Regions from separate parts of the Shewanella sp. Arc9-LZ genome, predicted to be linked through region 1. Evidence: predicted binding sites of a transcription regulator. Region 1 holds the regulator's gene; each other region holds the start of a gene.
The links. Region 1 encodes LexA, which represses DNA repair genes until DNA is damaged. Its sites were predicted from a motif close to TACTGTATNNNNATACAGTA; they were not measured.
Positions count from the first base shown of each region.

Region 1 (11,042 bases):
TGCATAAATAACCCAATTCTTTCAGTTTCACACTCAGGGTATTATATAATTTTTTGTCATAAAATTCTGGTGCGGTAATGCCATGCAGCGCGCCTAATCGTTGGGCTAACAAATGGCTATCGCGTTCCAGTTCTGAGCGCTCAAGATCAGGTTTTATTGCGAGTAAATTGAAGATAATCGCATAACGTTGCAACGTTTCACTGATAGTTTCAGCAAGCAGTAACACTTGGGTAATATGACGAGGCGTTATCTCAAACTGATCGCTACCGGTCAGTAAACCTTGTTCAACCATGAAATCTAAAATGCTATCCACATGTTGAGGCACATCATCAATGCTCATAAATAGCTCAGCTTTAAGTAATGGATAAAAGTCCATTACAATGCCATGAATTCGCTGGCGATCGCACACGTCATAATGCACTAAACAACTGGCAATTAATGACGGCAACGCCATCAAATGAATAATATTATTACGGTAATAACTCATGGTGATGGCAATTTTTTCATCAACTGAAATAATTTCACCAATAAGGTCTTTGGTACTAACAAACTTATTTAACGACAGACAGTGATCAATAATTGACTTGCCATTACCTTCGGCCACAGAGGTATAATCGGTATAAGGCACTGTTTTAAGTAAGGCTAAATACAAATCAAGCTGACGTTCTAACTGGCTTCTTTCTAACGCATTTTGCTCTGACGCTAATAACACTAAACTAGTCAATGTTACTGAACTGGCTGCGGCCGCTCCATTAATATTAGTCATTACGCGGTTAGCTAACAAATTAACTGAGGGCGTAAACCAAGATGGTTTTTGGTCAGGATCTTTAGCTAGCTCATCACGCCACTCTGGCGCCTGCTGATTTAAGAACTGTTGTAAATTAATCGGCTCACCAAAATTCACATAACCTTGGCCAAAATTGCCTAACTTACGAATAGCACCAAATACCTGCCATACAGATTCTTTTTTCTTTTTCTTACCGCTTAATTCTTTGTGGTACGTCGCCACTTCCATCACATGGTCATAACCTAAATACACGGGTACTAAGGTTACTGGGCGCTCTATCCCACGTAGCACACTGTTAATTGTCATAGCCAACATACCGGTTTTAGGCGCTAGCAAACGTCCTGTACGCGAACGACCTCCTTCAGTGAAATACTCGACCGCATAACCCTTAGCAAATAACTGATCTAAATATTCACGAAATACTGCGGTATAAAGTTTATTACCATTAAAACTACGACGGATAAAGAATGCCCCACCACGGCGGAACATCGGCCCTGCTGGCCAAAAATTAAGGTTAATACCGGCAGCAATGTGCGGCGGAACCATGCCCTGATAATACAAAATATACGACAGTAGCAAGTAATCCATATGGCTACGATGGCAAGGAACGTAAACAATTTCATGGCCATCATGATGTAACTGTCTTACTTGCTCGGCACCTTTGATATTGATGCCACTGTATAATTTGTTCCATAACCAAGTCAGGAAACGTTCGGCAATACGCACCAAACTATCAGAATAGTCGGCGGCAATTTCATCAAGGTATTCAATGGCGGTTTCACGTGCTTTCTCGACTGTTACTTTCTTATTTGCAGACTCTTCTTCAATGGCTTTTTTGATAGATTCTGATTTTAATAAAGAGGCAAACAACGCTTGTCGATTCGGTAATTGTGGCCCCGTCATCACTTTGCGTTGACGGCGGAAATGCACACGGGCGACTCGGGTTAATTTGTGAGCAATTCTTTTATCAGTACCATGTTCATCGGCCATATGACGAAGCGATAATGCATTAGAAAACTGGACGAAATTATGGCGTCCTAAAAATAAAATCATTAACCATTTACGTAACCACGTAGGGTTTTCACGTTCAAATACAGCAGCTTTCATGCTGTCTTCTTCTTTACCTGGGGTACGTCCCCAATAAAGGCAAACAGGAACCAACTGTATATCTAATTCAGGGCTCTCACTATGAAGTGACAATAAACTGGTAAAATAATTAAGGAATTTGTCACCACTTTCACGTTTACCAAATAGTGGCTTGCGGCCCTCTAAACAGACCACACGAGGCACGGTTAAGCCATCAAGCTGTAATGGCTCATAAGGACTGGGCAGACCAAAGCCCTCGGTGATTTCGCTCAACGCGGCAATATCGCTAATAGATTCCGTTTTCATTAAATAAACCAAAGGTTTAGTTGGATCTATATTGAGGTCATCAAAAGGATCGTGAGGGACCACAATGGTCTGTACCATCCACTTTTGAATCCATCTTAATGCTCGTAAAAATATTGAATCTGGTTTTGACATGGTTATTTTCGCAACATAAGCCACTGTAATATTGTCGTATAGGATACCAGAAACCACCCTGCTTACACTATCAGACCGATCTATCTTTACGTTTAAGCTCTCACTATCAGAAATAACATAAGACAGAACATTAGTAATAGTTAATTAAAACATATTGTTGAGTGATACTTAATCAACAAAATACAAAAAATAGTTGGTTAATACTTGCGCGAACACAAACACTGTATATAATGACAGTCACTGTATAAAAAGACAGGAATCATCATGAGACCGTTAACGCCGCGCCAAGCAGAAATTTTAGACTTAATTAAAAACAATATCGCCGAAACAGGTATGCCACCCACTCGTGCTGAAATTGCGAATCGTCTTGGCTTTAAAAGTGCTAATGCCGCCGAAGAGCATTTAAAAGCATTAGCCAAAAAAGGCTTTATCGAGATCATGCCTGGTACTTCAAGAGGCATTCGTTTACCTCATGAAGAACAGGTTGAAACCGGTCTGCCACTCATTGGGCAGGTTGCTGCTGGTGAACCAATTTTGGCTCAAGAGCATGTAGAGCAATACTATCAAGTCGATCCAAACATGTTTAAGCCCGCCGCAGATTTTTTATTGCGAGTGCGTGGTGACAGCATGAAAAACATCGGCATTTTAGAAGGCGACTTACTCGCTGTACATAAAATGCAGCAAGCACGTAATGGCCAGGTTGTTGTGGCACGTGTTGATGATGACGTCACCGTAAAACGATTTGAACAAAAAGGTAATGTGATTTATCTGCATGCCGAAAATGAAGATTACAATCCAATAAAAGTAGATTTAAGTTGCCAAAGCCTAACCATCGAAGGGCTTGCCGTTGGCGTTATCCGTAATGGAGATTGGTTATGAACAAACTAATGGGCATCGCGCCACGCCACCCGGGCTTATGGGTAGATTTAACTGAAACAGAACTGCATGGCACCCAAACCATTCAAACATTACAAACTGTCACTCAAGGTGAGGCTGAACTGAGCCAATTGTGCAGCAAGTTAGCGATATTGAGCCAGCAAGGCAGATGGATTGTGTTAATTAGTCCGCCCCATATTGGCTATAAACATATGCTGGCAAGTGCTGGTGTAAGAATGGATCGCATTTTACTGGTGCACACCAAAGATGAAGTCGAAACATTATGGGCCATGGAGAAAGCGCTCACTAGCGGTACATCGAGCGCAGTAGTAACTTGGACAAGCTCACTTGATGCTCGCGATAGTCGCCGTTTAGAAATTGTCGCCAAAAGTGCACGTGCATTAGGGGTGGTAATTGAAGATGTGAATGCTCACTTACCTCACAAACATCAACTTGTTAGCCCTACTTTAACAAATGGAACAAGTAATTTTTGCTCATTTCACTAAGCACGAACCCTTCATTACCAAGCCCTGTATTGAATTCAGGGTTTTTTTTCATCTTTTTTCAGCCTATTAGCCAACAAAGTGATCTTGATCAATGTTTAATCTACAAGTAATGTGGTTAACAAGGATGAAACATTTTTATCTTTAATTGGACGTGAATGGCAGTAATCAAGATTACTTTCAGACAAATGAGCCAAATCAAAATTGATAAGTTCAGTAGTAGGTACAAGCGTGGTGCACAGCTAACAATAAAACCGTAGACCGTCTGTTTACAGCCACCAAAGTACTTTGAGGTCATCAAACTTTTTTCGGGAACCGAAGAGTTTGCATAGAGCAGAGAATTACTGTGTGACTCTTCTTTGTAGTTGCTATTTGCAATTAGCAGAGGAGTAGTCTTGTGAAGCAATGGTTGTATTGTTTACTGGTGGTGTTTGTAGCACTTCCGCTTGGGGCATCAGAAATGCCCCTCAACATGACTCAAGGCGTGACAGATATCAGTGGCAAGGTTTATGACCTCCACATGACGATTCTTTACATCTGTTGTGCAATTGGGTTAGTGGTGTTTGGGATCATGATTTACTCAATGATTTATCACCGCAAATCAAAAGGCGCTGTCGCGGCCAATTTTCACGAAAGTACCAAAGTGGAAATTGCTTGGACCGTCATCCCTTTCATCATCTTAATCGGCATGGCTATTCCAGCCACCAAAACCTTGATTGCTATGGAAGATCCCAGTGATGCTGATCTCACCATAAAAATTACCGGGTCGCAGTGGAAGTGGCATTACAGCTATTTTGATAAAGACATCGAATTTTACAGCACATTATCCACTCCCAGAGCACAAATTGATGGCAGTGAGGCCAAAGGCGAGCATTACCTCCTTGAAGTCGATAAGCCATTAGTACTGCCCATTAACCAAAAAGTGCGCTTCTTGATGACATCTGATGATGTTATCCATTCATGGTGGGTGCCCGCGTTTGCCGTTAAAAAAGATGCCAATCCAGGCTTTATCAACGAAGCCTGGACTCGTATTGATAAGCCTGGAACGTATCGCGGCCAATGTGCCGAGCTATGCGGTAAAGACCATGGTTTCATGCCGATTGTGGTGCAAGCATTATCGGAGGCCGATTTTGATAATTGGTTAGTAGAGCAAAAAAAACTAGCAAGCAATGCAGCTACAGCCGCTGCGGCATCAATGTCTAAAACCTTGTCTCTTGAGGAGCTAACCTCACAAGGTGAGCAAATCTATATTGCTAGGTGCGCCGCTTGTCATCAACCCAATGGTGCGGGTCTTCCTGGTGTATTCCCATCATTAATTGGCAGCCCTATCATAAAAGGCCCTGTTAACGATCACCTGAATATCGTCTTAAACGGTAAACCAGGTACTGCAATGCAAGCCTTTGCAAAGCAACTTAGCGCCCTAGAAATTGCCGCAGTAATTACCTTTGAGCGTAATGCGTGGGGCAATAATAGCGGTGATGTTGTTCAAGCTGCTGATATAGGAAACTTTTTAGGCAGTAACGAGGCAAGCACCGAACCAAGTAAAGCAGTAACCGATGCAGCAAATACTATTGCAGCAACGACAACTGACATTACCGATGCGGTTACCGACAAAGCCAATCAAGCTGTCGAAGCCGTAGCAGAAGCTGTTGTACCAGAGGATCTGCCCACGTTAACCTTGGAGCAATTAATTGCTGAAGGTGAGCAGGTTTATGCTACGACATGTGCTGCATGTCACCAAGCCACTGGCGCTGGTTTACCAGGCGCTTTCCCTTCACTTATTGGCAGCCCTGTTGTTACTGGACCGGTTAGCGGACATATCGATATCGTTATGCACGGAAAACCAGGTACCGCAATGCAGGCATTTAGTAGTCAACTTAGCCCGCAAAAGATGGCGGCTGTGATTACTTATGAGCGCAATGCGTGGGGCAATAATTCTGGCGAAGCGGTGCAACCTGCCGATGTCGCTAGCCATGGACAGTAGGGGAAAACAATGAGCACAACAACGCACGATACACTGGCTACCGCTCATGATGATCATCATCACGGCGCTCCGAAGGGGCTAATGCGCTGGCTACTCACCACTAACCATAAAGATATCGGCTCGCTGTATTTATGGTTTAGTTTCATTATGTTTCTTACTGGCGGTGCGATGGCAATGGTGATTCGAGCTGAATTATTTCAGCCTGGATTACAGCTAGTAGAACCTAACTTTTTTAATCAGATGACCACAGTTCATGGCCTCATCATGGTGTTTGGGGCGGTGATGCCCGCTTTTACCGGGTTAGCAAACTGGTTAATTCCAATGATGATTGGTGCCCCAGATATGGCACTACCGCGAATGAACAACTGGAGTTTTTGGATTTTACCCTTCGCCTTTACCATTTTATTAGGTTCACTCTTTATGGAAGGCGGCGGCCCTAACTTTGGCTGGACATTCTATGCTCCGCTCTCAACCACCTATAGTCCTGACAGTACCGCCCTATTTGTTTTCTCCATTCACATAATGGGAATAAGTTCGATAATGGGCGCAATTAACGTCATTGTAACCATTGTAAACTTGCGAGCTCCTGGCATGACCTGGATGAAGTTACCTTTGTTTGTGTGGACTTGGCTCATTACCGCATTTTTACTGATTGCAGTAATGCCGGTGCTCGCAGGTGCGGTCACCATGGTATTAACCGATAAGTTTTTTGGTACTAGCTTTTTTGATGCTGCAGGTGGTGGCGATCCGGTGATGTTCCAGCATATTTTCTGGTTCTTTGGCCATCCCGAAGTTTACATCATGATTTTACCGTCCTTCGGTATTATCTCCGCGATAGTACCAACCTTTAGCCGTAAAAAGCTGTTTGGTTACTCCTCGATGGTTTACGCCACTGCCAGTATTGCCATTCTGTCATTTTTGGTATGGGCACATCACATGTTTACTACTGGTATGCCTGTTTTTGCCGAATTGTTTTTCATGTATTGCACCATGTTGATTGCCATTCCAACCGGGGTGAAAGTGTTTAATTGGGTCGCCACTATGTGGCGCGGTTCAATGACATTTGAAACTCCAATGCTGTTTGCAGTGGCATTTATCATCCTGTTTACTATTGGTGGCTTTTCGGGCTTGATGCTGGCAATTACCCCTGCTGATTTCCAATACCACGACACTTACTTTGTCGTGGCTCACTTCCATTATGTACTGGTGACTGGGGCGATATTCTCCATTATGGCGGCGGCTTACTATTGGCTGCCTAAATGGACCGGCCATATGTATAACGAAACTTTAGGTAAGTGGCACTTTTGGTGTTCGGTAATATCCGTCAACGTGTTGTTTTTCCCAATGCACTTTCTAGGCTTAGCGGGTATGCCGCGCCGGGTCCCCGACTACGCGGTACAGTTTGCCGATGTGAATCAAATTGTGTCGATTGGTGGCTTTGCATTTGGTTTATCTCAGCTAATTTTCCTTGTTGTAGTTCTCAAATGTATCAAGGGTGGCAAACCCGCTGGAGATAATCCTTGGGAAGCAGCCGAAGGCTTGGAATGGTCGATTGCCAGCCCTGCGCCATATCACTCGTTTACCACTCCACCGGAGATTAAATGAGATGACACAGCCAACAAAATCAAATCGTAAGCTATTAATCATCCTGATTGCCGGGTCAATTGGTATGTTTGGGTTTGGTTTTGCGCTGGTACCGCTTTATGACGTGCTCTGCGATACATTGGGGATTAATGGCAAACCCCAAAATAGCGCCAGTAGTTATGAAGCGGTGGTGGTTGATAAAAACCGGACCGTAACCATTGAATTTGTGACTCAAGTTCAATCAGGTATGCCATGGGAATTTAGCCCTAAAGTTAACCAAATAAGCGTACATCCTGGGGAGCTCACTCATGCACAATTTTTGGTTAAAAACCTATCGACACGTGACACTGTAGGCCAAGCAATCCCTTCGGTATCGCCAGGGCAAGGGGCTGCATACTTCAATAAAACGGAATGTTTTTGCTTTAATCAACAACCTTTGGCTGCAGCAGCAACAGCAGAACTACCACTGATTTTTTACGTGGACCCTGATTTACCAGCGTCCATTAACACATTGACTCTCTCTTATACCCTTTATGACATCACCGATAGACAGGCGATCGTCATAGAGCAAGGAGCAGCAAAATGACAACAAAGTATCAAACTTATTATGTGCCAACCCAAAGTGCTTGGCCAATAATCGGTGCTATCGGTTTATTTTTAATTGCGTTTGGCGCAGGTAATTATGTACAACAATTAACCACTGAAAAAACCTCTGGCGGTTACATTTTAATAACCGGCTTGGCCGTGATTATCTTTATGATTTTTGGCTGGTTTAAGACCGTTATTGATGAATCCATGGCTGGACTGTATTCACCGCAAATGGATCGTTCATTTAGGCAGGGAATGAGTTGGTTTATTTTTTCAGAGATTATGTTTTTTGGGGCATTTTTCGGCGCGCTATTTTATGCCCGCATGATTTCAGTACCTTGGCTTGGTGGCGCATCTAACAATGCCATGACCCATGAAGTGTTGTGGCCTGCATTTGAAGCTATGTGGCCATTGGTTAAAACACCTGATGGCACCGCAACAGAAGCCATGCCATGGACGGGTTTGCCGTTAATTAACACTATTATACTGCTAACCTCGTCGGTTACCTTGCACTTTGCTCATACCAATCTCGAAAAAGCCAATCGTAAACCTTTGATAATCTGGTTAGCGTTGACGGTAATTCTGGGTATTGCGTTTCTCAGTTTACAGGTTGAAGAATATAGCCATGCATACCAAGAAATGGGGCTTACGCTCTCTTCTGGTGTCTACGGCAACACCTTCTTTTTGTTAACCGGTTTTCACGGCATGCACGTAACGATTGGCACCCTGTTCTTGATTATTTTATTACTCAGAATTGTAAAGGGCCACTTTAGCCCCGACAAGCATTTCGCTTTTCAAGCTGGGAGTTGGTATTGGCACTTCGTTGATGTGGTGTGGTTATGTTTATTCATTTTCGTATACGTACTATAAAACCACGTATTAACGACTAATAAGGTCTGGGGTTAGGTTGAATGTAACCAAGCCCCAAAGCCACCAGCAATACCATTATAACGACAACAGAAAACAATACGCGCCGGCCGAGAAAACGACTCATTGATTGTTGATGCTCGCCCTTAACCATAATAAATAAGGCCCTACCTAAGTTAAATAATATGAATACAAGCAACGAGACTAAAACTAACTTAACGATGAAAGGTGTTGTCACAGGCAATCCTTTTAAAAGTGTGGGGGTGTCTCGGGTATTATTCGTAATCATTACTTTGGTCGTGTTTAGCTTGTTGGTCAAGTTAGGATTATGGCAGTTATCACGAGCAACCTTTAAACAAGAGTGGCAAAGCACACTACTTCAGCGTCAACAGCAACAAGCTGTCACTTATGAGGAAATGTTGGCAATAGTTGAATTGTCAGCAGCATCAACAAGCTCTCAGCCGGAGACGAAATTACTCACGGGTTACCGTCTATCGATATCAGCTAAACCAATTAACAACATGATGCTGTTATTAGACAATCAAGTGTATCAAGGCCAGGTGGGATATTTAGCGTATCAAATTTTTGAAATAACCCCTGAACAACCTTGGATATTGGTCGAGTTAGGCTTTGTACCTGCAAACAAGGACCGCCGAATTTTACCTGAACTAACCCCGTTAAAAACAAATTACTACACGCTGGTTGGCCGAGTTTATCAAAAACAACCCAACCCATTAAGTGACCGACTCGATGCAGAGCAATTAACCGATACTCATGCTCCAGTACGTTTTCAAAATATCAATATACCCGCACTCACTGACATGCTTGGCCATACGCTGACGCCTGTGGTGCTGCAACCCGACAATGTTCCAAATTATCACCTGCCTCAACCTTGGATACCCATTCCATTGTCGGCACAAAAACATCAAGGGTATGCCTTGCAATGGTTCACCATGGCAGCAGTATTTTTAGGACTAATGAGTTGGATAGTATTTCGACAATTTCGACGCTAAGCACCGTCGTTCATAATTAACTTAACAATAATATCAAATGATAAAGAGGAGATGGAATGAACTCCCTACCGAAAAAAAGCAATAAAGCACTACTGGTCTTACTGCTGGTATTTATTTTACCGGTTGCCTTAGCCAAATTAGTGTTAAGCCTAGAGCTGTATAACGGAGCAGCAACCAACAAAGGGGCGCTGATCGCTCCCGACATAAACTACACCAACTTAGCCATGGAAAACCCTAAACCTCATGCATGGCAAGTACTGTTTTTTTTACCCGAAACCTGCAATGAGCAATGCCAAGAACGGCTGTATATTTTACACCAGAGCTATATTGCCCTCGGCAAAGATAGGGATCGTGTTACCCCAATCATTGTAGTAAACAGCCACAGTGACACCAAAATTCTCAAGCAATTAAATATCTCATTTGACCAAGCAAACGCCAATGACGCACTTGCTGCACTACTGACCAATCAACAGCTTATTATTGTCGACCCTCTCGGTAGCTTAGTCATGCAATATGACAACGTAATAGGTCACGACGCCAATATTGCTCAGGGCAAAGCCATGATTGCCGATTTACGCAAAATGCTTAAGTTGTCGAGGGTTGGCTAATGGCAATACAGCGATTAATCAAATTCACATTAGTGTTTACCTTGGCGGTTATTCTAATGGGCGCCTATACGCGCCTGTCTGATGCTGGATTAGGTTGTCCTGACTGGCCAGGCTGTTACGGCCATTTAGCGGTGCCGAGTGCAAGCCATGACTTAGCCAATATTGAAAGTCGATTTCCTGATGCTCAAATTGAGCCAGAAAAAGCTTGGCTTGAAATGATCCATCGCTATATTGCTGGTACTTTAGGGTTAATGGTTTTAGCCATTCTAATTATGTGTCTTAAACAGCCGCAAGCACCCAAAAAACTGCCCGTTTTTATTGCGGTACTCATTGTGTTTCAAGCCGCATTGGGAATGTGGACTGTCACCATGAAATTAATGCCTGTTGTAGTAATGGCGCACCTTATAGGCGGTTTTAGTTTATTCGCCTTGTTACTACTGTTATATCTGCGGCTTAAACCATTAAGGATCCCCGGAGGTGATACCTATGCGCGTAAGCTCATTCCGTTAGCACTAGTCAGTTTTGGTGTATTAGTCATTCAAATTATACTCGGTGGCTGGACCTCATCAAATTACGCCGCGCTTGCCTGTACCACCCTGCCCATATGTGAAGGTAATTGGGTCGATAATTTACGTTTAGCCGATGCTTTTTCACCATTCCAAGGCGATCACCCCAGTTTTGAATTTGGCGTTTTAGACTATTCCACCC
Region 1 is NZ_CP048031.1:288,297-299,338, reverse strand. It holds gene plsB (glycerol-3-phosphate 1-O-acyltransferase PlsB) at 1-2,311, opposite strand, end outside; gene lexA (transcriptional repressor LexA) at 2,576-3,190, shown strand; gene GUY17_RS01400 (cell division inhibitor SulA) at 3,187-3,693, shown strand; gene coxB (cytochrome c oxidase subunit II) at 4,088-5,674, shown strand; gene ctaD (cytochrome c oxidase subunit I) at 5,684-7,279, shown strand; gene GUY17_RS01385 (cytochrome c oxidase assembly protein) at 7,281-7,844, shown strand; gene GUY17_RS01380 (cytochrome c oxidase subunit 3) at 7,841-8,716, shown strand; gene GUY17_RS01375 (DUF2909 domain-containing protein) at 8,733-8,951, opposite strand; gene GUY17_RS01370 (SURF1 family protein) at 8,899-9,726, shown strand; gene GUY17_RS01365 (hypothetical protein) at 9,783-10,334, shown strand; gene GUY17_RS01360 (heme A synthase) at 10,334-11,042, shown strand, end outside.

Region 2 (11,042 bases), 2.3 Mb from region 1:
CTTTACCGACTAAAAAAGCCTGCACACTGCGGTTATACTCGGTAATAATCAAGTTACAATCGTCATTCACTGGCATCGGCGAGAAACCAATCGCTTGTCGTAAATTAATCACTGGGATCGACATCCCTCTAATGTTGGCTACTCCATAAACATTATGATTACTGCCGGGTAACTTATGTAAGGGTGGCAACTTAACCACTTCTTTGATTTTAAATACATTAATGGCAAACAACTGGGTTGAGTTAATGCGAAACAACAACAATTCTAAACGGTTTTCGCCAACTAACTTAGTTCTTTGATCTACCGTATCGAGCACTTTTCTCATGAACAGGTTCCACCTAAAAACATACAAGCAACATCAAAAATGCGTCATCATTAACAAGGGTAATTATACTTAAAAAATATCATTAAACAGTGTTGAATCAGGATTTATGCCGCAAAAATAAAAAATATATATAAACAAGATCAAAAAACACCCCTAATACGTAAAATGTTTAATTCGAAACTCGAATTATTTCATCTCATAAACGTCCTACTAAAGTTAACACCAATAAAAAGACTCCTGAAACCGCGGCATCAATTCACCCTCGGTTTTGCTTTGTTAAGTCTGTCGGCTGTTATCCTAATAGATAAGCCTGTTACTGTTGTAAAACCATTTAACTCAATTAATACTTAAGACGTTCATATGAATAGCCCGTCTTGATAATGTATTTGAGCATAACTTTTCACACATAACACAATATAATTTGGCATGTTTAAACCACAGATCAAGGTGATCATTAACCTGTTTGTGTACGTACAACAGTGTAGATTATTCGTTAAAAGTCATTCAGGGGCCGTTATGATCATCCCATTATTCCCATTACCGATTTGCTTGTTACCTCAAGGATATACCCAGTTACGTATTTTTGAACCTAGATATAAACGCTTAGTATCAGAATCGCTAAAAAGTGGTGTTGGTTTTGGCTTATGTATGTTGGCTGATGATAAAAAAACCATATTACCCATGGGCACATTAACCCAGATTATCGACTTTGAAACTCTTGAAGATGGCTTATTAGGTATTAGTGTGCAAGGGCAAAAAACGTTCATTATTAACAAAATAAGTGTTGATAGTGACGGTTTAAAGCGCGCCGATGTCAGCTTAATTGATTCTTGGCCGTGCGATATCATTGAACGACAAACTGAACAGAGCCACGATCACACTGATGAGCGTAAAAAAGATAAAGCACTTAGCAATACGTTAAAGCAAATTTTACAGCAATACCCACAGCATCTTGCCCACTATTCTGAAGAAAACTTTAATGATATTGCGTGGGTTTGTCAGCGATGGCTTGAAATTATCCCATTGAGTTCCAAAGAAAAATATCAGTGTATCAATAGCCATGATCATCAATTAGCTAAATCATTCTTAGCCGACATAATAAAATAATACAGAACTGTGATCCGAACCCAATAATGCCACGTATAAGATAATGATACTGCAGCTTGTTTGAGCTCAGGATAGCCACAGCATAATGACGTAATCTCTTATGCTCAATGAGTTATTTATTGGATGCGGGTGAAATAATGGAAAATGTTCAATCACAAAGCACACAAAGTCGTTATGATAAGGGGCATCTTGCACAAAGATCCCTAATTAAACTAAGCGGTGCTATGAAATCAAACGAACCCAATCCAATGGCTGATGAGCTTGCGTCATTAATGATGCAGGTGGCTAATGATCGATGCAAAGCATCTTTTGCAAAACTTTTTTCGCATTTTGGCCCAAAAATTAACTCTTTTGGTGTTCAGCGCTTAAGCCAACAGGGCTTAGCCATGGATTTAGTTCAAGAGACAATGACTCGAGTATGGACAAAAGCCCATCTTTACAATGCAGACAAAGCAGCGGTAAGTACTTGGGTATTTACCATCATGCGTAATCAATGTTTTGACATGCTCCGTAAAGTACAACATAACCGTGAAGATTCTTTCGGTGATGATATTTGGCCTTTATTTGAGTCTGATGAAGCTGAAAACAACGACGATGATTTTTTATTATCGGCAACTTTATTGCTGCATGTAGAAGAATTACCTCCTCTACAACGCCAAGTAGTACAAGGTATTTATATGCAAGAGCTTACTCAACAAGAGTTAGCAGACAAACTTAACATTCCAATTGGAACGGTTAAATCACGACTCAGACTTGGCTTGGAAAAATTAAAAAGCTTTATGGAGAAACACTATGATTAATTACCACCCAGACCAGCATTTGCTGTCTCTCCATGCTAAAGGCGAGTTGCCGCTATCGATGTCGATTGCTATCTCCGCTCATGCTGAATTGTGTCCTCATTGCCAGCAACAACTTGACCAGGTGACAATTGCGTTGTCTGAGCAACAGTTTGAGTCGGCCGTAAAAACTCAGTCGGTAGACACTAATAATAATCAATTAGACGCACTACTCGAGCAGCTATTAAATTCAACCTTAGATACTTTAGAGGTTGAACAAGCTAGTACAGTTGATCCGATTGAAGACAATAGCGTTAGTATTAAAGGTCAGCATTATCCGCTGCCTAAGGTATTTCGTAAGCAAATTAATGCTTCTTGGCAGGGTATTGGTAAAGTCAGCCGTTTGAGACTCGATACCGGAGAGCCACAAGCAAGAGCAAGCTTGTTGCATATCGCAGCCAATGGTGAAATTCCTGAACATACACACAAAGGTGCAGAGCTAACATTACTGCTCGCAGGTGAGTTCAGCGACTGTTACAACACCTACAAGCCTGGTGATTTTATGCTGCTTGATAAAGAGCACCAACATTCACCAAAAACACTTGAAGGTTGTTTGTGCTATACCATTGTCGATGCCCCGTTATACTTCACTAAAGGGTTCAGCAAACTATTAAACCCAATTGGCGATTTACTTTACTAACCATTACGTTAGTTTCTTAAAATGTTAACGAATAACGTTTGTGTATCGACAACTTGGCCGCTATTTATCATTAAGTTGTACCAGCAATAAGGGATGATGAGTGAATTTTCGTCATCCCTTTTAACACTATCGACATCCGAGCAAGGTGAGAATTGTCGATAATTAGTCACTAATTGCTATTTTTTAATCGAAAACTGCATTAATTTGATTAAAAATTGAAAAAGACTATTGCCATATGCAAACACTCAGTATATTATCCACACAGATTTAGTTTTCTTGTTAATTTTGGTTACCTACCTGTAAGTCTGCTCAACTTCACTTCGTAAATAAACCCAAGACAAGCTTCTGTACATCGTTTTTGATTTCAATTGATTTCTGTTGATATGATAATTTAAATTATATTCACGTCATCTTGTTGTCATAAAACTATGTTTAACTTACAAAGTTAAGTACTAAATATGTATTAATTTTTTTATGGCTATATGTCATGTGACAACATCAATGTTGCAAGCATAAAATAGACCTTAATCAACTATTTACATATCAACACTTGATTAGTGAGTAAAGGATAGGTTAAGTTAAATCTCGAAACATTAATCTTTTGCAACACTAAAAAATGCCAAGGATATTTTATTGAACAATTTTCTCACCTAATGGTGAATATATAAGAAGGAGTGTGACCTATGTCATACAACATGAATGGACACGAAATTTCAGTTAGCTTTCCGGTTAACTCTATCTCGTCAAACAAGAATTCAATTGCTTTTACCGACAGCCTAGGTAAAAACAAAAAAACCTTTTCAAAACGTATTGAAGCATTAAACTTCATGAAATGGTTAATCTCTGCCAATAAGTAATACCCCCTAACGCTTTGCGTTAATCATTTGCTCTGTTATTTAATAAACTCATTTCTCGGTATTCTCCTCTCACTTACCGATGTTTATTAAAACAGGGCAAAATGAATAACTCACTCGCATCATTTTAAGTTATTCTTCAGTTTTAAACTCCAATCGAACTTTTTAAACCCAAATCTACCACTTAGAAATAATCGGCTTAATATCAACAACTTACAACAAGAAACCATACATTCATCCTGTAATCAAACCGAGTGCGAAAATTTTCGTTGGTATCTTGGCAACATTGTTTTATTTCCCAAAACTCCCCCCTGATGTATATAGAGAATATCGGTTGCATTGGCAGTTTTACTATTCAAATAATGTTGTAACACTAGAAATCCAACCGGGTCGTACAATAATTCAAATTCAATTCCCGACTGGCATACTGTATTCCACATATCAAAACAACGTCGTGATAGTTTGCCAAAATGATATTTATGACCATCATTAATAATTGTAGGAAAATAAACCTCATCGACTAATTGTGAGAATTGTTGACGTAAATATTCATCCCCTCCCACGGTACTGCAAGTTAACACCTCAATGGTAAAAACTTTCGTTAATGATAAATGAGCCAATTGTTGAGTAAGTTGTTTATTTAAATAAGCCGCAGTGGTCCCCGTACCTGAGGGTAAAAATACCTTTAGCTTATTTTTTTGTTGATCTTGCGCCCATTGAATAATTTCACAGGCAAGTTGTGTTATCCCGGTTTCGGCATACTCACAACGCCCACCTTCAGGAATAAAAAGTAATTGTTTTTTATCTGCGTAGCTTGGATTCGATGAAACAATATATTGCATAGCATCGTCTAAATGCATACTTTGAAGATTTTCAACATCGGTCAAATGACTAACATCAATAATATTGGCGCCATTTTGTATCGCAGCGGCATAATTGCCTTGAGGATGTTGTAATAAAAACTCGCTGATATGGCTTACATAGTAATCAAATTTCCACCCTTGCCGCTTAGCCAATACTGACATGGAATATAATGAGTTGGCTTGGGCCGAACCCGATGCCACTAGTTGGGTAATATGTGAATAATCATGATGCAAAAAATGATAAAATTTACGTGCTTTATTACCACTAAAATCAGCATGTAATAAATCATCTCGTTTAATGTAGATGCTGCGGCCAGCAAAGTTCATCGTTTGCACTGGGCTTATCGAAAACATGAATTGTCTCAATCAACTGTAATATGAGCATTTTAACTAAAAAATGATAAATCTCATCGATTCATTTGCGTGAATCCTCGCACTGTTCTATTTATACAATACCACAGCAACACTTAATTCTTAATAATCAACAAATTGAAAACATGGCATGGAAATGGCTTTATATTGAGAATATTGACTATTGATGGGAATGAAAATGTCTCTTTTACGCTTAATCTTTAATATTGCTTGGTTTTTAATGGGTGGTTTTGTTATGGGACTAGCTTGGTGGTTTGTTGGAGTACTGTGCTTTATCAGTATCATTGGCATCCCATTTGGTCGTGCTTGTTTTGTTATTGGCGAACTGGCTTTCTGGCCATTTGGACAAGAGACCGTTAACCGGAAACACATTTCAGGCCAAGAAGATATTGGCACTGGCACGTTAGGTTTGGTGGGTAATGTAATATGGTTTTTATGCTTTGGTATTTGGCTCGCGATTGGTCATCTAGTCCATGCTCTGGCTTGTTTTGTAACGATTATAGGTATTCCGTTCGCGTTACAACATCTTAAGTTGGCCTTATTAAGTTTAACCCCTATCGGTCAAACCGTTATTGCCAAACCGACTTATTAACATTCGTTAATAACCGCTGAATGACCACTGTTGTAAAAAGCCGATAGCATAATGCTGTCGGCTTTTTATTTGCCTAATCGTATCAGCAACGTGTACATTGCCATTCTTAAGCACTGAAAGGTTATTCAGTCACTTTAAAGACAATAATGGGATCACATGAACTATTGGTTAATGAAGTCTGAACCAGACGACTTTAGTATTGATAATCTACAGATGAGTAAGCAGCAAACTGTTGCTTGGCAAGGTATTCGTAACTATCAAGCACGTAATTATATTCGCGATCAAATTACAATTGGCGATGTAGTGTTGTTTTACCACTCTAGTTGTAAAGTTCCTGCCATTGTGGGTTTAGCAAAAATTAGCAGTGAAGCTCAAATTGATAGCAGTGCTTTTGATAACCGTTCACCGTATTTTGATGCAAAATCTAACGCTAATGCGCCTCGATGGTGGCAAGTCGATATTCAATTTATGGCCAAATTTTCTAAGCCTGTGAGCTTGAAGCAATTGAAAGCCGATCCCGCGCTGCAAGATATGGTATTAGTGGCTAAAGGTGCCCGCCTGAGTATTCAGCCCGTCACACAGTTGCAATACCAACACATTATGCAACTAACAACCTTAGAATAATAACGTTAGATTGATGACCTTGCATCGGTAACCTTGAATTAAAACAGACCAGCTTGTCAGCCGACCAGTAAACATCTTCTTTAAATCAGCCTCCTAAAGACAGCTCAGACTACGTAAACACTATTAGCTATAAATAGTCTGAGCTCAAATACTAACGGCACAGTGATAAGATCACGCAATGCCCATACTAGTTAATCATTCGCCCTATTCCGCCAAGTACAGAACCTTCACCTTGGTCTTTGCCACCACTTGATGGTGCATGAGCAATAATTCTGTCAGCCATACGAGAAAACGGTAAGCTTTGTAACCACACAGTCCCATGGCCTTTTAAGGTTGCAAGGAACAAACCTTCACCACCAAATACCATCGACTTTAATGAGCCTGCACGCTGTATGTCATAATCAATCCCGGGAGTGAATCCAACTAAACAACCTGTATCGACTCGCAATGTCTCACCGTGTAATTCTTTTTTAATCAGTGTCCCACCAGCATGCACAAACGCCATGCCATCACCTTTAAGGCTTTGTAGAATAAATCCTTCACCACCAAAGAAACCGGTGCCTAATCGCTTATTAAACTTCATGCTTACTTGCGTGCCTAAGGCTGCCGCTAAAAAGCTGTCTTTTTGGCAGATAAGTTCGCCTTGATGGTGAGCTAAGTCTATCGCCAAAATAGTGCCAGGAAATGGCGCAGCAAATGCCACTTTTCGTTTTTGTTGACCTTCATTAGTAAAGTGGGTCATAAAAATACCCTCACCCGAAATGGCGTGTTTACCTGCACCAAGTAGCTTGCCAAAAAAACCGGATTCTGGTTCAGAGCCATCACCCATTCTGGCCTCAAACATAATGTCTTCTTCGAGGTAAGTCATCGCACCCGCTTCAGCAATAACAGACTCATTTGGGTCTAATTCAACTTCAACCAGCTGCATACTAGAACCTATAATTTCATAATCTACTTCATGACTTTTCATGCTCATTTTCATTCCTTAAAAATTTATTTAATGTTTGCAGTTGCCCAATTCAGTATTAAGGCATTATTCCTTATGGATGATTTAAGGTAACAAAATGATCATCCATTTAACATGACAACATTTCAATAAAATATCCGCGTTCTGTTGCCACTGCATTTGTTTACCAATTGTGTCCATCGTTAACCTAAACCCGCACCGCTTAATCCTGATTGTTGGTGTAATTGATATTGAGCAAATTCTTGCAAAATAAGCTCGGTAAATAACTGCCCAGCTCGCCCAAGCGGACGTTCAAGTGTAGAGACTAATTGCGGTGTAAAACTAAACCGATTACCACCAATAAAATCAATCTCGATCAGTTGCCCTTGATGTAATTCTTCAGCAATTAAAAAATCCGGCATCCAACCAAAACCCAGACCTTTTAGCAAAGCATTTTTTTTCATGATAAAGCCTGACAAATAAAAGACTTTATCGCCGCCAAATTGCATTTCATCGCGGTCACGTTTACCAGGAGATGAATCTTCGATGGTTAACTCAACATGTTGTTGCAATTCAGGCAAACTAATGTCTTTAAGCTGACTTAATGGATGTTGTGATGACGCGACAAGCACGCTGGTAATAGCAGGTAGCGGTTTAGGATGATAAGAGGGGCCAGTACGATAATCCTTAACCAGCATTAAGTCGGCCTGGTCGCGCTCAAAGCGATGCTGTACCCCGCCTAAAAACTCCATATTAAGCTGCACTTTAGTCGGTATGTTGTGTTCTGACATGCGCTTAAGCGCGGTCATGATCGGTTCCATCGGTAAAGCACCGTCTATTACTAACTCAAGTTTGGGCTCCCAACCCTGACTAAAGCGACTGGCAAGATGTTCAATATTGGCTAAATGCTGTAACAGCCGTTGCCCTTCGGCCAAAATAACCTTACCTTCGGGTGTTAATTCCGCTCGATAATGATCTCGATTAAATAATGTCACGCCGAGATGTTGCTCTAGTTTTTTAATCTGATAGCTTACTGCCGATTGTGCCTTGTGTAATCGCTCTGAAGCTTTTGCAAAACTTCCTTCTTCAACAAGTACCTGCAGTACATTAAAGGCATCGATATCTATTCGCATAAGATTTCCACTGTCCCGTTATCCATACACAAATGTAAAGTTAACATAACAATCTAAAAAATAGATTGTGTTGAGTTATTTATTATTCTTTTTTTTGTTGATCTTTACCACTAAATTGTAAGTTAGATCACATATTGGTTTGCCCAATGCGATTAGGCCATAACAACAAATAACATAAACGCCACGACACTCGCAGTCGATTCACCTTAGGACAATCAGATGCCATTCTATGTTAAACAAGGTCAGATCCCGACCAAACGTCACATTGCCTTCGAAAAAGACAATGGCGAGTTGTACCGTGAAGAATTATTTTCAACCCATGGCTTTTCGAATATCTACTCCAATAAATATCATCACAATATGCCAACCAAAGCGATAGACGTTCAACCTTACTCGTTATCTCATGGTGAACAATGGCAAGACTCATTAATTCAAAATTACAAATTAGACTCGCGTCAAGCCGACTGCCAAGGCAACTTTTTTAGCGCCCGAAATAAAATATTTTTCAATAATGATGTCGCCATGTACACCGCGAAAGTGACTGAAGACACCAATGAATTTTATCGAAATGCCTATGCTGACGAAGTGGTGTTTATTCACGAGGGTGAAGGCCAATTATTGAGTGAATACGGTGTCATTGAAACCAATAAATGGGATTACTTAATTATTCCACGCGGGACCACGTACCAACTTAAATTTAACGATTATCAAAATGTACGCTTGTTTGTTATTGAATCATCCTCAATGGTCGAAGTGCCAAAGCATTTCAGAAACGAATACGGCCAAATGCTTGAATCTGCACCTTACTGTGAACGAGACATTCGTACGCCAACCTTGGCTGATGCCGTGGTTGAAAAAGGTGCGTTTCCGTTAATGTGTAAATTTGGTGATCGCTATCAAAAAATGACACTGCAATGGCATCCATTTGACTTAGTAGGCTGGGATGGTTGCGTTTATCCTTGGGCATTTAACATCAGTGAATATGCACCCAAAGTCGGCAAGATTCATTTACCACCGTCTGAGCATTTAGTGTTTACTGCACACAATTTTGTCATTTGTAACTTTGTGCCACGCCCATACGATTTTCATCCGAAATCGATACCAGCACCTTATTACCACAACAACATCGACAGCGATGAAGTCTTGTATTACGTCGATGGTGACTTTATGAGCCGTACAGGTATTGAAGCGGGCTATATGACGTTACACCAAAAAGGTGTGCCGCATGGGCCTCAACCTGGTCGTACAGAAGCCTCTATCGGCAAAACCGAAACATACGAATATGCGGTGATGGTTGATACCTTCGCCCCACTGAATTTAACCGCTCATGTCAAAAATTGCATGAGTGATGATTACAACCGCTCTTGGTTAGAAAACTAAGACCACATTTATAGCTAACCCAAGTCACCAAAGAGTGATTGCGTGTTGACATAAAATAAAGGAAAACAAAATGGCAAGCGAACTAAATCCACTGGGCCTTTTAGGCATTGAATTCACCGAATTTGCTAGCCCAGATACAGAATACATGCACCAAGTATTCATTGATTTTGGTTTTTCGATGTTAAAAAAAACCAAAAATAATGACATTGTTTACTACAAACAAAATGACATTAACTTTCTATTGAATAAAGGCCGTGCAGGCTTTTCTGCAGAATTCGCCAAATCTCATGGTCCGGCTATTTGTTCAATGGGTTGGCGTGTAGAAGATGCACAGTTTGCATTTACAGAAGCCGTTGCCCGTGGTGCAAAACCAGCCGATGATGCCAATAAAGACATGCCCTACCCAGCTATTTACGGTATCGGCGACAGTCTGATTTATTTTATTGACACTTTTGGTGAACAAAACAATATTTATCAAACTGACTTTGTCGATTTAGAACAGCCTATCGTAACGCCTGAGAAAGGCTTTATGGAAGTCGACCATTTAACCAATAATGTCTACAAAGGCACCATGGAAAAATGGGCTAACTTTTATAAAGACATTTTTGGTTTTACCGAAGTGCGTTATTTCGATATCAGCGGCGCTCAAACTGCTTTGGTATCTTATGCGCTACGCTCTCCAGACGGCAGTTTCTGCATCCCGATTAACGAAGGTAAAGGTAATAACAAAAATCAGATTGATGAATACTTAGGTGAATACAATGGCCCAGGTGTTCAACATCTGGCATTCAGAAGTCGTGACATTGTGGCCTCACTCGATGCTATGGAAGGCACCTCAATCAAAACACTGGATATTATTCCTGAATATTACGACACCATTTTCGAGAAGTTGCCACAAGTGACCGAAGATCACGACCGTATCAAGCATCACCAGATTTTGGTTGATGGCGATGATGACGGTTATTTATTGCAAATTTTCACCAAAAATCTATTTGGGCCTATCTTCATTGAAATCATTCAACGTAAAAATAACCTTGGCTTTGGCGAAGGTAACTTTACCGCGTTGTTTGAATCGATTGAACGCGATCAAATGAAACGCGGCGTGCTGTAATTTTATAGACACGAAGTGATACATAAAAACCAGCAAATTGCTGGTTTTTATCATTTTAGGCCTTTACACTCTGCCATCTACATTCTAATCAAAGACCTTTCTAATGCCAGATTACGCCGTACTCGCTGTGTTTATTCCAACGTTCTTTTTTGTGTCTATCACCCCCGGTATGTGCATGACTTTAGCCATGACACTCGGCATGAGTATTGGTGTACGCAGAACCTTATGGATGATGTTAGGTGAATTAGTGGGCGTGGCG
Region 2 is NZ_CP048031.1:2,868,713-2,879,754, forward strand. It holds gene GUY17_RS12285 (chemotaxis protein CheV) at 1-325, opposite strand, end outside; gene GUY17_RS12290 (LON peptidase substrate-binding domain-containing protein) at 842-1,432, shown strand; gene GUY17_RS12295 (sigma-70 family RNA polymerase sigma factor) at 1,570-2,232, shown strand; gene GUY17_RS12300 (ChrR family anti-sigma-E factor) at 2,225-2,908, shown strand; gene GUY17_RS21105 (hypothetical protein) at 3,592-3,765, shown strand; gene GUY17_RS12305 (1-aminocyclopropane-1-carboxylate deaminase/D-cysteine desulfhydrase) at 4,008-4,979, opposite strand; gene GUY17_RS12310 (YccF domain-containing protein) at 5,176-5,589, shown strand; gene GUY17_RS12315 (EVE domain-containing protein) at 5,746-6,213, shown strand; gene GUY17_RS12320 (TIGR00266 family protein) at 6,401-7,183, opposite strand; gene GUY17_RS12325 (LysR family transcriptional regulator) at 7,363-8,292, opposite strand; gene GUY17_RS12330 (homogentisate 1,2-dioxygenase) at 8,512-9,672, shown strand; gene hppD (4-hydroxyphenylpyruvate dioxygenase) at 9,743-10,783, shown strand; gene GUY17_RS12340 (LysE family translocator) at 10,887-11,042, shown strand, end outside.
Region 2: GUY17_RS12315 (EVE domain-containing protein) is a predicted target of LexA. The motif match lies at 5,701-5,720, and genes of this name have one in related genera.

Region 3 (11,042 bases), 900 kb from region 1:
GCCTTCAACATCGACAATGCCTTTAGATAATAAACTACGACCATTAGCAACAACGGCAACCGATGCTCCAGCATCTACAACTAATTTACCTTGTGAAGCAGGACCAGCCAAGATCCATTGTTTGCGACTTTCTAATGGATTTTCGATTGCACTAAAATGAGTGCCGACAGACTCCCTCGCCGCCACTTTGGCAATAACATCAGGGTGATGACCGGAAGCGATGACAACTTCTATGCCCGCTCGTCGAGCCACATCCGCCGCTTCAAGTTTAGTCGCCATTCCGCCCGTTCCAAGTCCTGACACTGAACCGCCAGCCAATAAACGTAAACTGTCGTCAATATTGACAACTTGTTTAATTAACTGTGCGTCGGGATGGGTGCGTGGGTCGGCATCAAATAAGCCTTTTTGGTCGGTCAGTAAGATAAGTAAATCAGCATCGCAAAGTAAGGCTGCACGGGCTGATAAATTATCATTATCACCCACTTTAATCTCATTGGTTGCAACTGCATCATTTTCATTAATTATCGGGATAATATTATGAGCTAATAATGCATTTAAGGTGTCGCGCGCATTAAGGTAACGTTCACGATCTTGTAAATCAGCACGAGTTAACAATAACTGGCCAACATGCAACCCGTAAATACTGAACAATTGTGACCAAGCCAAAATTAACTGACTTTGACCCACAGCTGCAAGTAACTGTTTATTGGCCATAGTGTCTGGCAACACTGGATATTGTAAATGCTCTCGCCCAGCAGCTATAGCGCCTGATGTACACAATACGACTTCAACGCCTGAACGCATAAGCGAGGCCATTTGCCTGGCTAATTCAACCATATGTGCTTTATCAAGCTTTTTACTGCCCGATGTCAGCACGCTGGTGCCTAACTTAACTACTACGCGGCGATAACCCATTTGTATTACTCAGCTTACAAAAAATATTCAGTTCATTTTTATACCCAATTCACTCGATAATTCATAGTGAAAGCCGCTAATACTGGAATATTTGTCTAGATTAACCATTTTCAGGTTAATAAATAGTTATCAAACAGTCCTTAATTCTGCTAGCTCAGTTGCATTGAGCTGCAATAGGGTAGTTATTGGCGCCTTATTAGAAAAACAAAAAAAGGGCTAATAGCCCTTTTTTATATTGGCTTTAGCCAATTTATTAACTCACTGTACTCATGGACAGCTAATTAACCGTAAATAAACTTGGCAATAAACAATGCGGCCACCACTAAAATACCTGGATTTAAATCTTTAAAACGCCCTGTCATCAATTTGATCGCAGCATAAGAAATAAACCCAAGCCCAATAGCATTGGCAATAGAAAAGGTTAACGGCATTAATAAGCAAGTCACGACAACAGGAGCGGCTTCAGTTAAGTCTTCCCAATCAACATTGACTAGGCCAGACATCATTAAAATAGCAACATAAAACAAGGTTCCAGTTGTGGCATACGCTGGCACCATACCCGCTAATGGCGACACAAATAACGCCGCTAAAAACAGTAATCCAACTACAACGGCAGTTAAACCTGTGCGACCACCTGCACTCACCCCTGCGATACTTTCAATATAGCTAGTGGTAGTTGATGTACCCAATGCAGCACCAGTGATCGTGGCGACGCTGTCTGCGGTTAAGGCACGTTTTACTCGAGGTAAACGGCCTTTTTCATCAAGCAGTCCGCCACGTTGAGCAACAGCGACTAAGGTACCTGATGTATCAAATAAATCGACAAACAAGAAGGCAAAAACCACCGATAACATGCTCACTTCTAATACACTAGACAAGTCCATCTTCATAAATGTCGGTGCAATAGACGGTGGCATTGAAATTAAGCCTTGGTATTGCACATCGCCAAATATCATTCCCAGAACGGTCACAATTAGGATACTGAAAATAACAGCACCCTTTAAGCCACGTTGAACCATAGCAATAATTAAGAAGAAACCTAACGCAGCCATCAATGCAGGAAATGAGGTGATATCGCCCATAGTCACTAATGTTGCAGGGCTAGCCACTACAATACCGGCATTTTTTAAGCCAATTAAGGCTAAAAATAATCCAATACCAGCTGCGATACCAAAACGTAACGACATTGGAATACTGTTGACTATCCACTCGCGGATCCTAACTAAGGATAAAATTAAGAAGCACACTCCTGACATAAAGACCGCGCCAAGTGCTGTTTCCCAGCTGTAACCCATTTCACCAACAACGGTGTAAGTAAAAAAAGCATTCAGTCCCATACCCGGAGCCAATGCAATCGGGTAATTAGCTAATAACCCCATAACTAAGCAACCGATGGCAGCAGCTAAACATGTGGCAACAAATACTGCACCATGATCCATCCCTGCATCAGCAAGCATCATAGGGTTAACAAAAATGATGTAGGCCATCGTTAAAAAAGTAGTCAGACCGGCCACAGCCTCTTGCTTAAGACTGGTGTTGTTCTGTTTAAGTTTAAATAGTTTTTCTAACATGGAACGGGGTTCCTTGGGCAAAGGTTAACATTGGATTAATGGTTAAATTGCTACAGATGAGGATGCGGTAAGCCTTGTGCTACTGACCATACTCGCTGAGTCGACATCATTACAGAGGGCTTACTTTATTGCGGGGAATTATAAATACTTACGACCTTGATAGCTATCAATAGCCTTTTTGTTGAAAGATTTCAGTTTTTTATATAGCGCACTAATCAATTAGCGACTAACCAATTAGCTACTAACCAATTAGCTTGAATCTAACTAAAAGCTAGCTGAATTTAAGACAAAAAAAAGCCTACTCAATAGAGTAGGCAGACATGTTACAAGCATCCCATATGGGGAAAGGAAAGCTAGCACCACTTAACGTGATGTGGCGATAAATTAATTAATTTACCACCCTGTCTAAAACCGTCAAACGAGACGAACAAAAGGTTGATGGATATTAAAACTACGTAAAGAGGGTCAATTCTTAACGTTTCATGGCGAATATACCGCCACGTAAAACTGTTACGTCGGCAAACCAAGTGTTCTGCCAATAAAATTTGCTGTTACCTGTATAAGACATAGTCATGCTCCTGATTAAAGTAAAGTTGTATAAACCTAGTAAAGCTTGGCTCGGTTCCCTGGAACGTACATTTCTCAAATCCATTGAGACAACTTGTCACTCAGATCCTTGGAGGTTATATCCATCCTGGATTAACTAGAGTCGACAAACACATTGCTTGTCGACGAAGTGAATTATACAAAACTGTAATTTAATTACAAGTATTATTTGCTTTAATTCACAAAAACATCATTAAAAGTGATTTAATTACAATTACTTCGTATTAAAACTATGTATAACTATTGTTATCAACATGTAAACTACAAATAAAATCATTATAAAACAAATAATTAGATATGATATGACTACAACCTTGAAAACTGTAATAAAGCAACCAAAGGGCTTGCAGTTGGCTTTCCATACAGAGGATCGCCCTCCACCGCACTACCTGCAATATCAATATGGGTAAATGCCAGCTCTGTTTGAGCTAATCCAGAGGCTTTTATCAAGAAAGCGGCAGGATATTGATGCCCACGAGCCGTAATTGAAGACGGACCATTATTCGATGACACCACATCTGCAGCGCCATTTTTATCGGCAACTTTATCAAAGTCTTCTGGACGTAATCGTGAAACCTCAAATGGTTCACCCCATAACTGACCCACTTCAGCGAGTGTTGCTGCAACCCCTTGTTTTTTAGCCGCGCTATTTTCAACTAATGCAGGGTAACCACCGTAGGCTCGCACAACATGACCGGTTAACGTCGCCACCGAAAATAATTGTGGATTCACTGCGGTTTGAGCCTGTATTCGCAAATGCGATAATAAGTCAGCCAATACTAAGCGACCTTCTGCATCAGTATTACCAATACGGACTCGCACACCTGCGTGGCTAGTAATGATCTCATCGGTGACAAATGCATCACTGCCAATACTGTTTCTTACTAATCCGAGTTCAGCAATGACTTTAATACCTTTAGGTTTCAGTATTGATAGTGCTTTCATTAAACCGGCAACTGCTGCCGCGCCACCTTTATCACGGCTCATACCAGCCATAGAACCTGCAACTTTAATATCAGCGCCGCCTGTGTCGTAAACAACACCTTTGCCAGCAAAGAATAAGGTTTTTGTAATAGGGCCTTCACCAACATATTCAAGCTTTACCACTCGAGGATGATGACGTGCAACATCAAAAGAGCTTCTGCCCACCGCACTGAGTAATGGGTATTGCGCTTTTAACTGCTCGACTTGATCAACCACAGATACAGCCAAACCGCTATCAGCAAAAGCATCAACACAATATTGTGCAAACCCAATAGCCGACATACGCTCAGGTTCTGTACCACAAAGATCGCGCGCCAATACTCGTCCAGATTCTGCCGCATTAATTAACCTATTGTGCGCGGCGGTATTCAATAATCCAATAGCCTCTAAACTCGGTTGCAAAGACTTTGCTTCTCGCGCCTCTAACGGTTGCCAAAGCTCTTGTCCACACGCCAGTGCGGCAACTTGTTCTGCATTGGCAAAGCGATTGTCAGTTACCCTTGGAACAACAAGTAAAGGTTTAGTGGCACCTGCGGCTTTAGCAATGGCAATACCTTCTCGAGCGGCTTTGGCAAAAATCCTGACATCGCTATACTGATTGTCGCTATCTGTCACTGGGGAGATAATCAAACGACCACCGGCTAACCCTGGCGCAAAAAGGAGCGTGGCACTTTTACCGACACGGAAATCTATTTGACTAGCGTGTGCAGCAAGCAAACTCACTTCATCTTGTTTGATCTCAGCTAAACTCGTCGCTATCACAACAACAGCGTCCCAACCTTCGCCTTCAAAAATAGCCTCATCACTTGAGACATCAATAATTGGCACTTGGTACGCGGTAACCGCTTTATTCACTTGGGTCATACAAGATCCTTACTCTTTAGGAATATAGATAAATTAGTGGGTTCATAATTATTTACAGATTTGTGGACTAAACCTTGGCAAATCGCTATCGCAATATCAAGTAACTGCGCAGAATATGTTAAAATAATGGCAGTAATATTTTGTGTCGTATATCGACTTGATTTCATCTTAGAGGGCGTTTCGTGACTGCATTAACTCAATTATATCCTCAGCCTCTATGGCAATGGTTTGAACAAATTTGTGCTATTCCACATCCATCAAAACATGAACATGCGTTATCACAACATATTCAACAATGGGCAAAAGCTCAAGGCCTTGCGGTTGTTGAAGACAAAGTGGGTAATTTAATCATCCGTAAGCCTGCTACTGCAGGAATGGAAAACTGCAAAATAGTGGTGTTACAAGCGCACATTGATATGGTGCCGCAAAAAAATGCCGACAAAGTACATAACTTTGAAACCGATCCGATAGAAGCCTATGTAGACGGTGATTGGGTTAAAGCCAAAGGCACAACCTTAGGTTCAGATAACGGTATTGGTATGTCTTCGGCGCTGGCCGTTTTAGGCAGTAAAGACATTAAGCACGGGCCACTCGAAGTGCTGCTCACCATTGATGAAGAAGCCGGCATGACTGGCGCCTTTGGTTTAGAAGCCGGTTACCTTGATGCTGAAATTTTAATTAATACTGATTCAGAGCAAGAAGGTGAAATCTACATGGGTTGCGCCGGCGGTGTTGATGCACAGATAAGTATACCAATGTCTTGGCAAGCACCAGAACAAAGCAACGCCAGCTTTTCACTGACTATGTCGGGTTTAAAAGGCGGCCATTCTGGTGTCAATATTCATCTTGGTCGTGGTAACGCTAACAAGTTATTAGCGCGATTTTTGTTTAAATACAGTGACGAATTAGCCCTAGAGCTGGTCAGCTTTAGTGGTGGTTCGCTGCGTAATGCGATTCCACGTGAAGCTAACGTTCAATTGATGTTGCCAGCTGAAAATGTTGAAGCATTAAAACAAGCTATTGAGTCATTCCAAGCGTTAGTGCGTGAAGAGTTAGCCGTAGCTGACCCATCGATGTTACTCACATTGGCCGCTATTGATGCACCAACAAAAGTCATGGGCGAAGAAGCGCAAAATACCTTAATCGACTTATTACATGCTTGCCCTAACGGCGTAATGCGCATGAGTGATGAAGTGGAGGGTGTGACTGAAACATCACTAAATATAGGCGTGATCAGTACTGAAGATGAAAGCGTAGAAATATTATGCCTTATTCGTTCATTAATCGATTCGGGGCGTGAAGAAGTCACCGGTATGCTAACCGCACTATCAAATCTATCGGGTGCTAGCATTGATTTAAGCGGTGCTTATCCAGGTTGGAAACCAGACACTAGCTCATCTGTTATGGCAATTGTGCGTGACACCTATAACGATATTTATAAAAAAGATCCTACTGTGATGGTTATTCATGCGGGTCTTGAATGTGGTTTATTTAAAGAACCTTATCCACATATGGACATGGTATCGATTGGGCCGACGATTCGCTATCCGCACAGCCCAGATGAAATGGTTAACATCACCACTGTTGGTCAATATTGGGAATTACTGCTTGCTGTATTAGAGCGTATTCCTGCTAAAGAGGCGTAATCAATCAAGTGATTATGGCCAAGATTATAATTGGCGGATAAGCTATAAATCAAAGGCGACAGCAATGTCGCCTTTTTGCTCTCTATGATTTCCGTTATAAAATGGGCGCCTAAAATTGTAAATCGAGTTGAGTAATTTGAGCGGCACTATTCTCGGAAGAAACCAACGTCACATCCGCTAGGCCAACGCTCACACCGAGTAACCGAATCCCTCGCCCTTGGCTTCGTTGTAATGCTTGCAGCAATAATTCATGAAACAGGTTAATTGAAATCTCATCACTGCGATGCTCGATGGTGGTCTGCTTAAAATCATTAAATTTCAGTTTCACAACCTGCTTATGGATCTGTCTATCTTTCGCACTCCGATGAACCCGAGCACTCAGCTCTTGAATAAGCTGTGGTAATACTTGATGACATTGCTCTAACGTAAAAATGTCTTTAGCTAACGTGGTTTCAACCCCTACTGACTTACGCACTCGGTGCGGGCTAATTTGCCTTGAATCGATACCTTGTGCACGCTCAGACAACACATGGCCAAACTTACCAAAGGCCTCAATTAATTGCACTTTAGGGTATTGTTGCACGTCATAACAAGTGGTTAAGCCAATATCGGCTAACTTTTTTGAAGTGACTTTACCGACGCCAGGAATTTTACTCAGAGGTAGGTCTTTTACAAAATCAGCAATTTGATTTGGGGTGATAACATATTGTCCATTAGGCTTATTTAAATCGGATGCAATTTTGGCTAAAAACTTAATGGGTGCAATACCTGCTGAAGCCGTTAATCCAGTGACCTCATAAATGTCATCACGTATCGCTTTGGCAATTAATGTCGCACTGCCTTGATGAGCATCGCAATCTGTGACATCAAGATAAGCTTCGTCTAAAGACAATGGTTCGACAAGATCAGTGTATCGATGAAAAATCTCACGTATTTGGAGTGACACAGATTTATACACCTCCATGCGTCCAGGCACTAAAATCAACTGCGGACATAACTGCAACGCATGATAACTGGACATAGCACTTCGCACCCCAAATTTGCGGGCTTCATAACTGCAAGTACTTATCACACCACGGCGATCACTTCTACCGCCAACAGCAATGGGCTTTCCTCTTAACTCAGGAAAATCACGCATTTCTACCGCAGCAAAATAACAATCCATATCGATGTGAATGATTTTACGCATTCTATAACCATCATCATTATCTCAATTAAAACTATGATACTGTACATATAAACAGTATTCAATCATTCTCTTAAGGATACAAAAAAGCCCAAACGCAGTTGGGCTTTATTAACATGTAACATAGCAATTAAGACATTACATTTTGGTCTGTAAATAGTTTTGTAAACCAATACGTTCGATTAGACCGAGTTGCTTTTCTAACCAGTACATGTGGTCAGATTCAGTGTCATCTAATAACACTTCTAAAATTTCACGGCTTTGGTAATCAGCTTTTTCTTCACATAGCGCGATAACTTTACGCAAATGATCAGCTACATGATATTCGTATGCAAGATCATTTCTCAGCATTTCTTGCACATCTTTACCAATATTCAGCGCTTCACGGCTGCCAACATCTGGAGTGCCTTCTAAAAACAAAATGCGTTGAACTAATTTAGCTGCATGCAACTTCTCGTCGTCTGACTCATGCAGAATACGGGTATACAGTTCATTGAACCCCCAGTCTTCATACATGTGAGCATGGACAAAATATTGATCCATGGCAGACAATTCGCCGGTTAATAAACTATTTAAAGCGTCGATGACTTCTGGATGGCCTTTCATGATAATTTCCTATTAGTCGTTAATTTGTGATTGAAGATAATTTTGAATACCGGTTTGATTGATTAGCTCTTGCTGCGACTCAATCCAATCTAGATGTTCTTCTTCGTCTTCGAGTAAATCTTCAAATAAATCGCGGCTAACATAATCTTGCTGAGTTTCGCATACCTTAATGGCTTCACGCAAAATGGCAATTTGTTCCGTAATTGCAGTTAGATCACAGCTAAGCATTTCTTCAGCATGTTCACCAATGCGCAATTTATCTAACTGTTGTAGGTTAGGTAAACCTTCAAGAAACAATACACGTTCAATCAGCTTGTCAGCATGCTTCATGTCTTCAATCGATTTTTTATACTCTTTCTCATTAAGCTTTTCCAATCCCCAATGCTTAAACATGCGAGCATGTAAAAAGTATTGGTTAATGGCGGTCAGCTCACAGGTAAGTACACGATTGAGTTGGCTGATGACTTTAGGATGACCTTTCATAGTAATGTCCCTCGATAAATAATGTGATCTCGATCAATTACAAACAGGATAAAACACTATAGGGGCAATTGCAAATTTTCCTTTATTTTCACACACTTACAATTGATAACCATTATCATTATAACTAAGCTTTGTAACTCGTTAGCAATACATAAACATAAAAAAAGCCTTCAAAATGAAGGCTCTTTACAAAGCATCAGTTTATTAACTTAAGCTTTAGGCAATTAACGGTGTTAAATAATTCGATTTTGATTTAGCAACTCATTGCGAGCTTGCTCTTTTTCCATACGGCGTTTACGTTTGTCACATGGATCATCACAGTCACACGCTTTTTCAATTCCTAAAACACCTAAACCACCACAACTACCTTCTACCGCTTTCTTCTTTACGATATAGCCGATAGACATTAACAAAAAGAACAATAATAACACTACAAATGCTGCTATAAATGTACTCATTACAAACTCCAATTACTCATTCAGATAAGGGTATAATACTTTTTTAATCAATCAGTTTAAAATAAAGAACCTACTTAACATACGATTTAAACGCATCGCTGTAATAGACCTGATAACCCTGTTCTTGCTTCTCAATCAACATTATTGCTAAATTTTTCTCTTTAGCAAGTGCCAATGAAGCCTCAGTACCTAACACCATCATAGCGGTGGCATATCCATCTGCGGTCATACAACTAGAGTGTAACACGGTTGCAGAGGCAAGTTGATGCTTAATAGGATAACCGTTACGAGGATCGATTAAATGTGAAAAACGTTCGCCATTCTCTTGATAAAAGTTACGGTAATCACCCGATGTTGCTAATGACATGGTGCCGGGTTCAATCACTTGCTGAACGGCTTGTCCTTCACTCGTAGGTTGCTCAACAGCCACTCGCCATGGAGTTTTATCGGCTTTAGTACCTTTAACATTAAGCTCACCACCTATTTCGACTAAATAACCAGACACATGATATTTGTCTAATAGCGCGGCAATTTTATCGACACCAAAACCTTTTGCTATTGAAGATAAATCAACATACAGGTCTGCATTATGCTTAGTTAATGTTAAGCCTTTTATCGACAGTTCCTTGATGCCCATTTTAGCTTTAGCGTTATCGATTTGAGCTTGCGTCGGGATGGTTGTAGGTCGTTTATCGGGACCAAAGCCCCACAAATTAACTACTGGTCCTAAGGTGATATCTAACGCCCCATCAGTCTCTTGATAAAGACGCATACCTTCTTCGATAACCTTAATGGTATCAGCGGATACTTTAACGCTTTGTTGAACTTGTAATTGATTGAACTTAGACAGTTCTGAGTCCGAACGATAAGTCGACATTTGATCGTTTACCACTTCCAATGCCATATCAATTTCAGCTTGCAGTAACTGCGGTTCTGGCAAGCGGTCATTGTTGACTACTTTAATATGATAAGTGGTCCCCATCGTACTACCAGATAATGAAATAATGGGCTCTGGTGAACTGCAAGCACTCACCAATAGCAATAACGCCGGCAATAGCAATAACTTGATTGAATTTACAGTCATGTCAAATTTACACTTGTAATAAATAAACAAAAAAAATTGCAGCGTGCAAGACCAGTGTTTAACCACCCTGTCTGCACTGCTGCAATCTCATGACTTACATGTCGATGTTATGGATTAACTCATTAACCACCGAAATCATCTAGTAAGATGTTTTCGTCTTCGACACCTAAATCTTTTAGCATACCAATAACTGCTGCGTTCATCATTGGAGGTCCACACATGTAGAACTCACAATCTTCTGGCGCATCATGGTCACGTAAGTAGTTTTCATACAATACGTTATGAATGAAACCGGTATAACCAGTCCAGTTATCTTCAGCTTGCGGATCTGATAACGCCACGTGCCATTTGAAGTTTTCATTTTCAGCCGCTAAGCCGTCAAAATCTTCAACATAGAACATTTCACGTTGCGAACGCGCACCGTACCAGAAGCTCATTTTACGCTTAGATTTAAGACGTTTTAATTGGTCAAAAATGTGTGAGCGCATTGGAGCCATACCAGCACCACCACCAATGAATACCATTTCTGCTTCAGTGTCTTTAGCAAAAAACTCACCAAATGGACCAGAAATCGTCACTTTATCACCGGCTTTTAAGCTCCAAATGTACGAAGACATTTTACCGCAAGGCAAGGTTAAA
Region 3 is NZ_CP048031.1:1,191,791-1,202,832, reverse strand. It holds gene proB (glutamate 5-kinase) at 1-915, opposite strand, end outside; gene GUY17_RS05205 (NCS2 family permease) at 1,197-2,486, opposite strand; gene GUY17_RS05200 (leucyl aminopeptidase family protein) at 3,399-4,940, opposite strand; gene GUY17_RS05195 (aminoacyl-histidine dipeptidase) at 5,123-6,586, shown strand; gene dinB (DNA polymerase IV) at 6,696-7,775, opposite strand; gene bfr (bacterioferritin) at 7,911-8,378, opposite strand; gene bfr (bacterioferritin) at 8,391-8,861, opposite strand; gene nqrM ((Na+)-NQR maturation NqrM) at 9,095-9,319, opposite strand; gene GUY17_RS05170 (FAD:protein FMN transferase) at 9,390-10,403, opposite strand; gene nqrF (NADH:ubiquinone reductase (Na(+)-transporting) subunit F) at 10,526-11,042, opposite strand, start outside.
Region 3: dinB (DNA polymerase IV) is a predicted target of LexA. The motif match lies at 7,813-7,832, and genes of this name have one in related genera.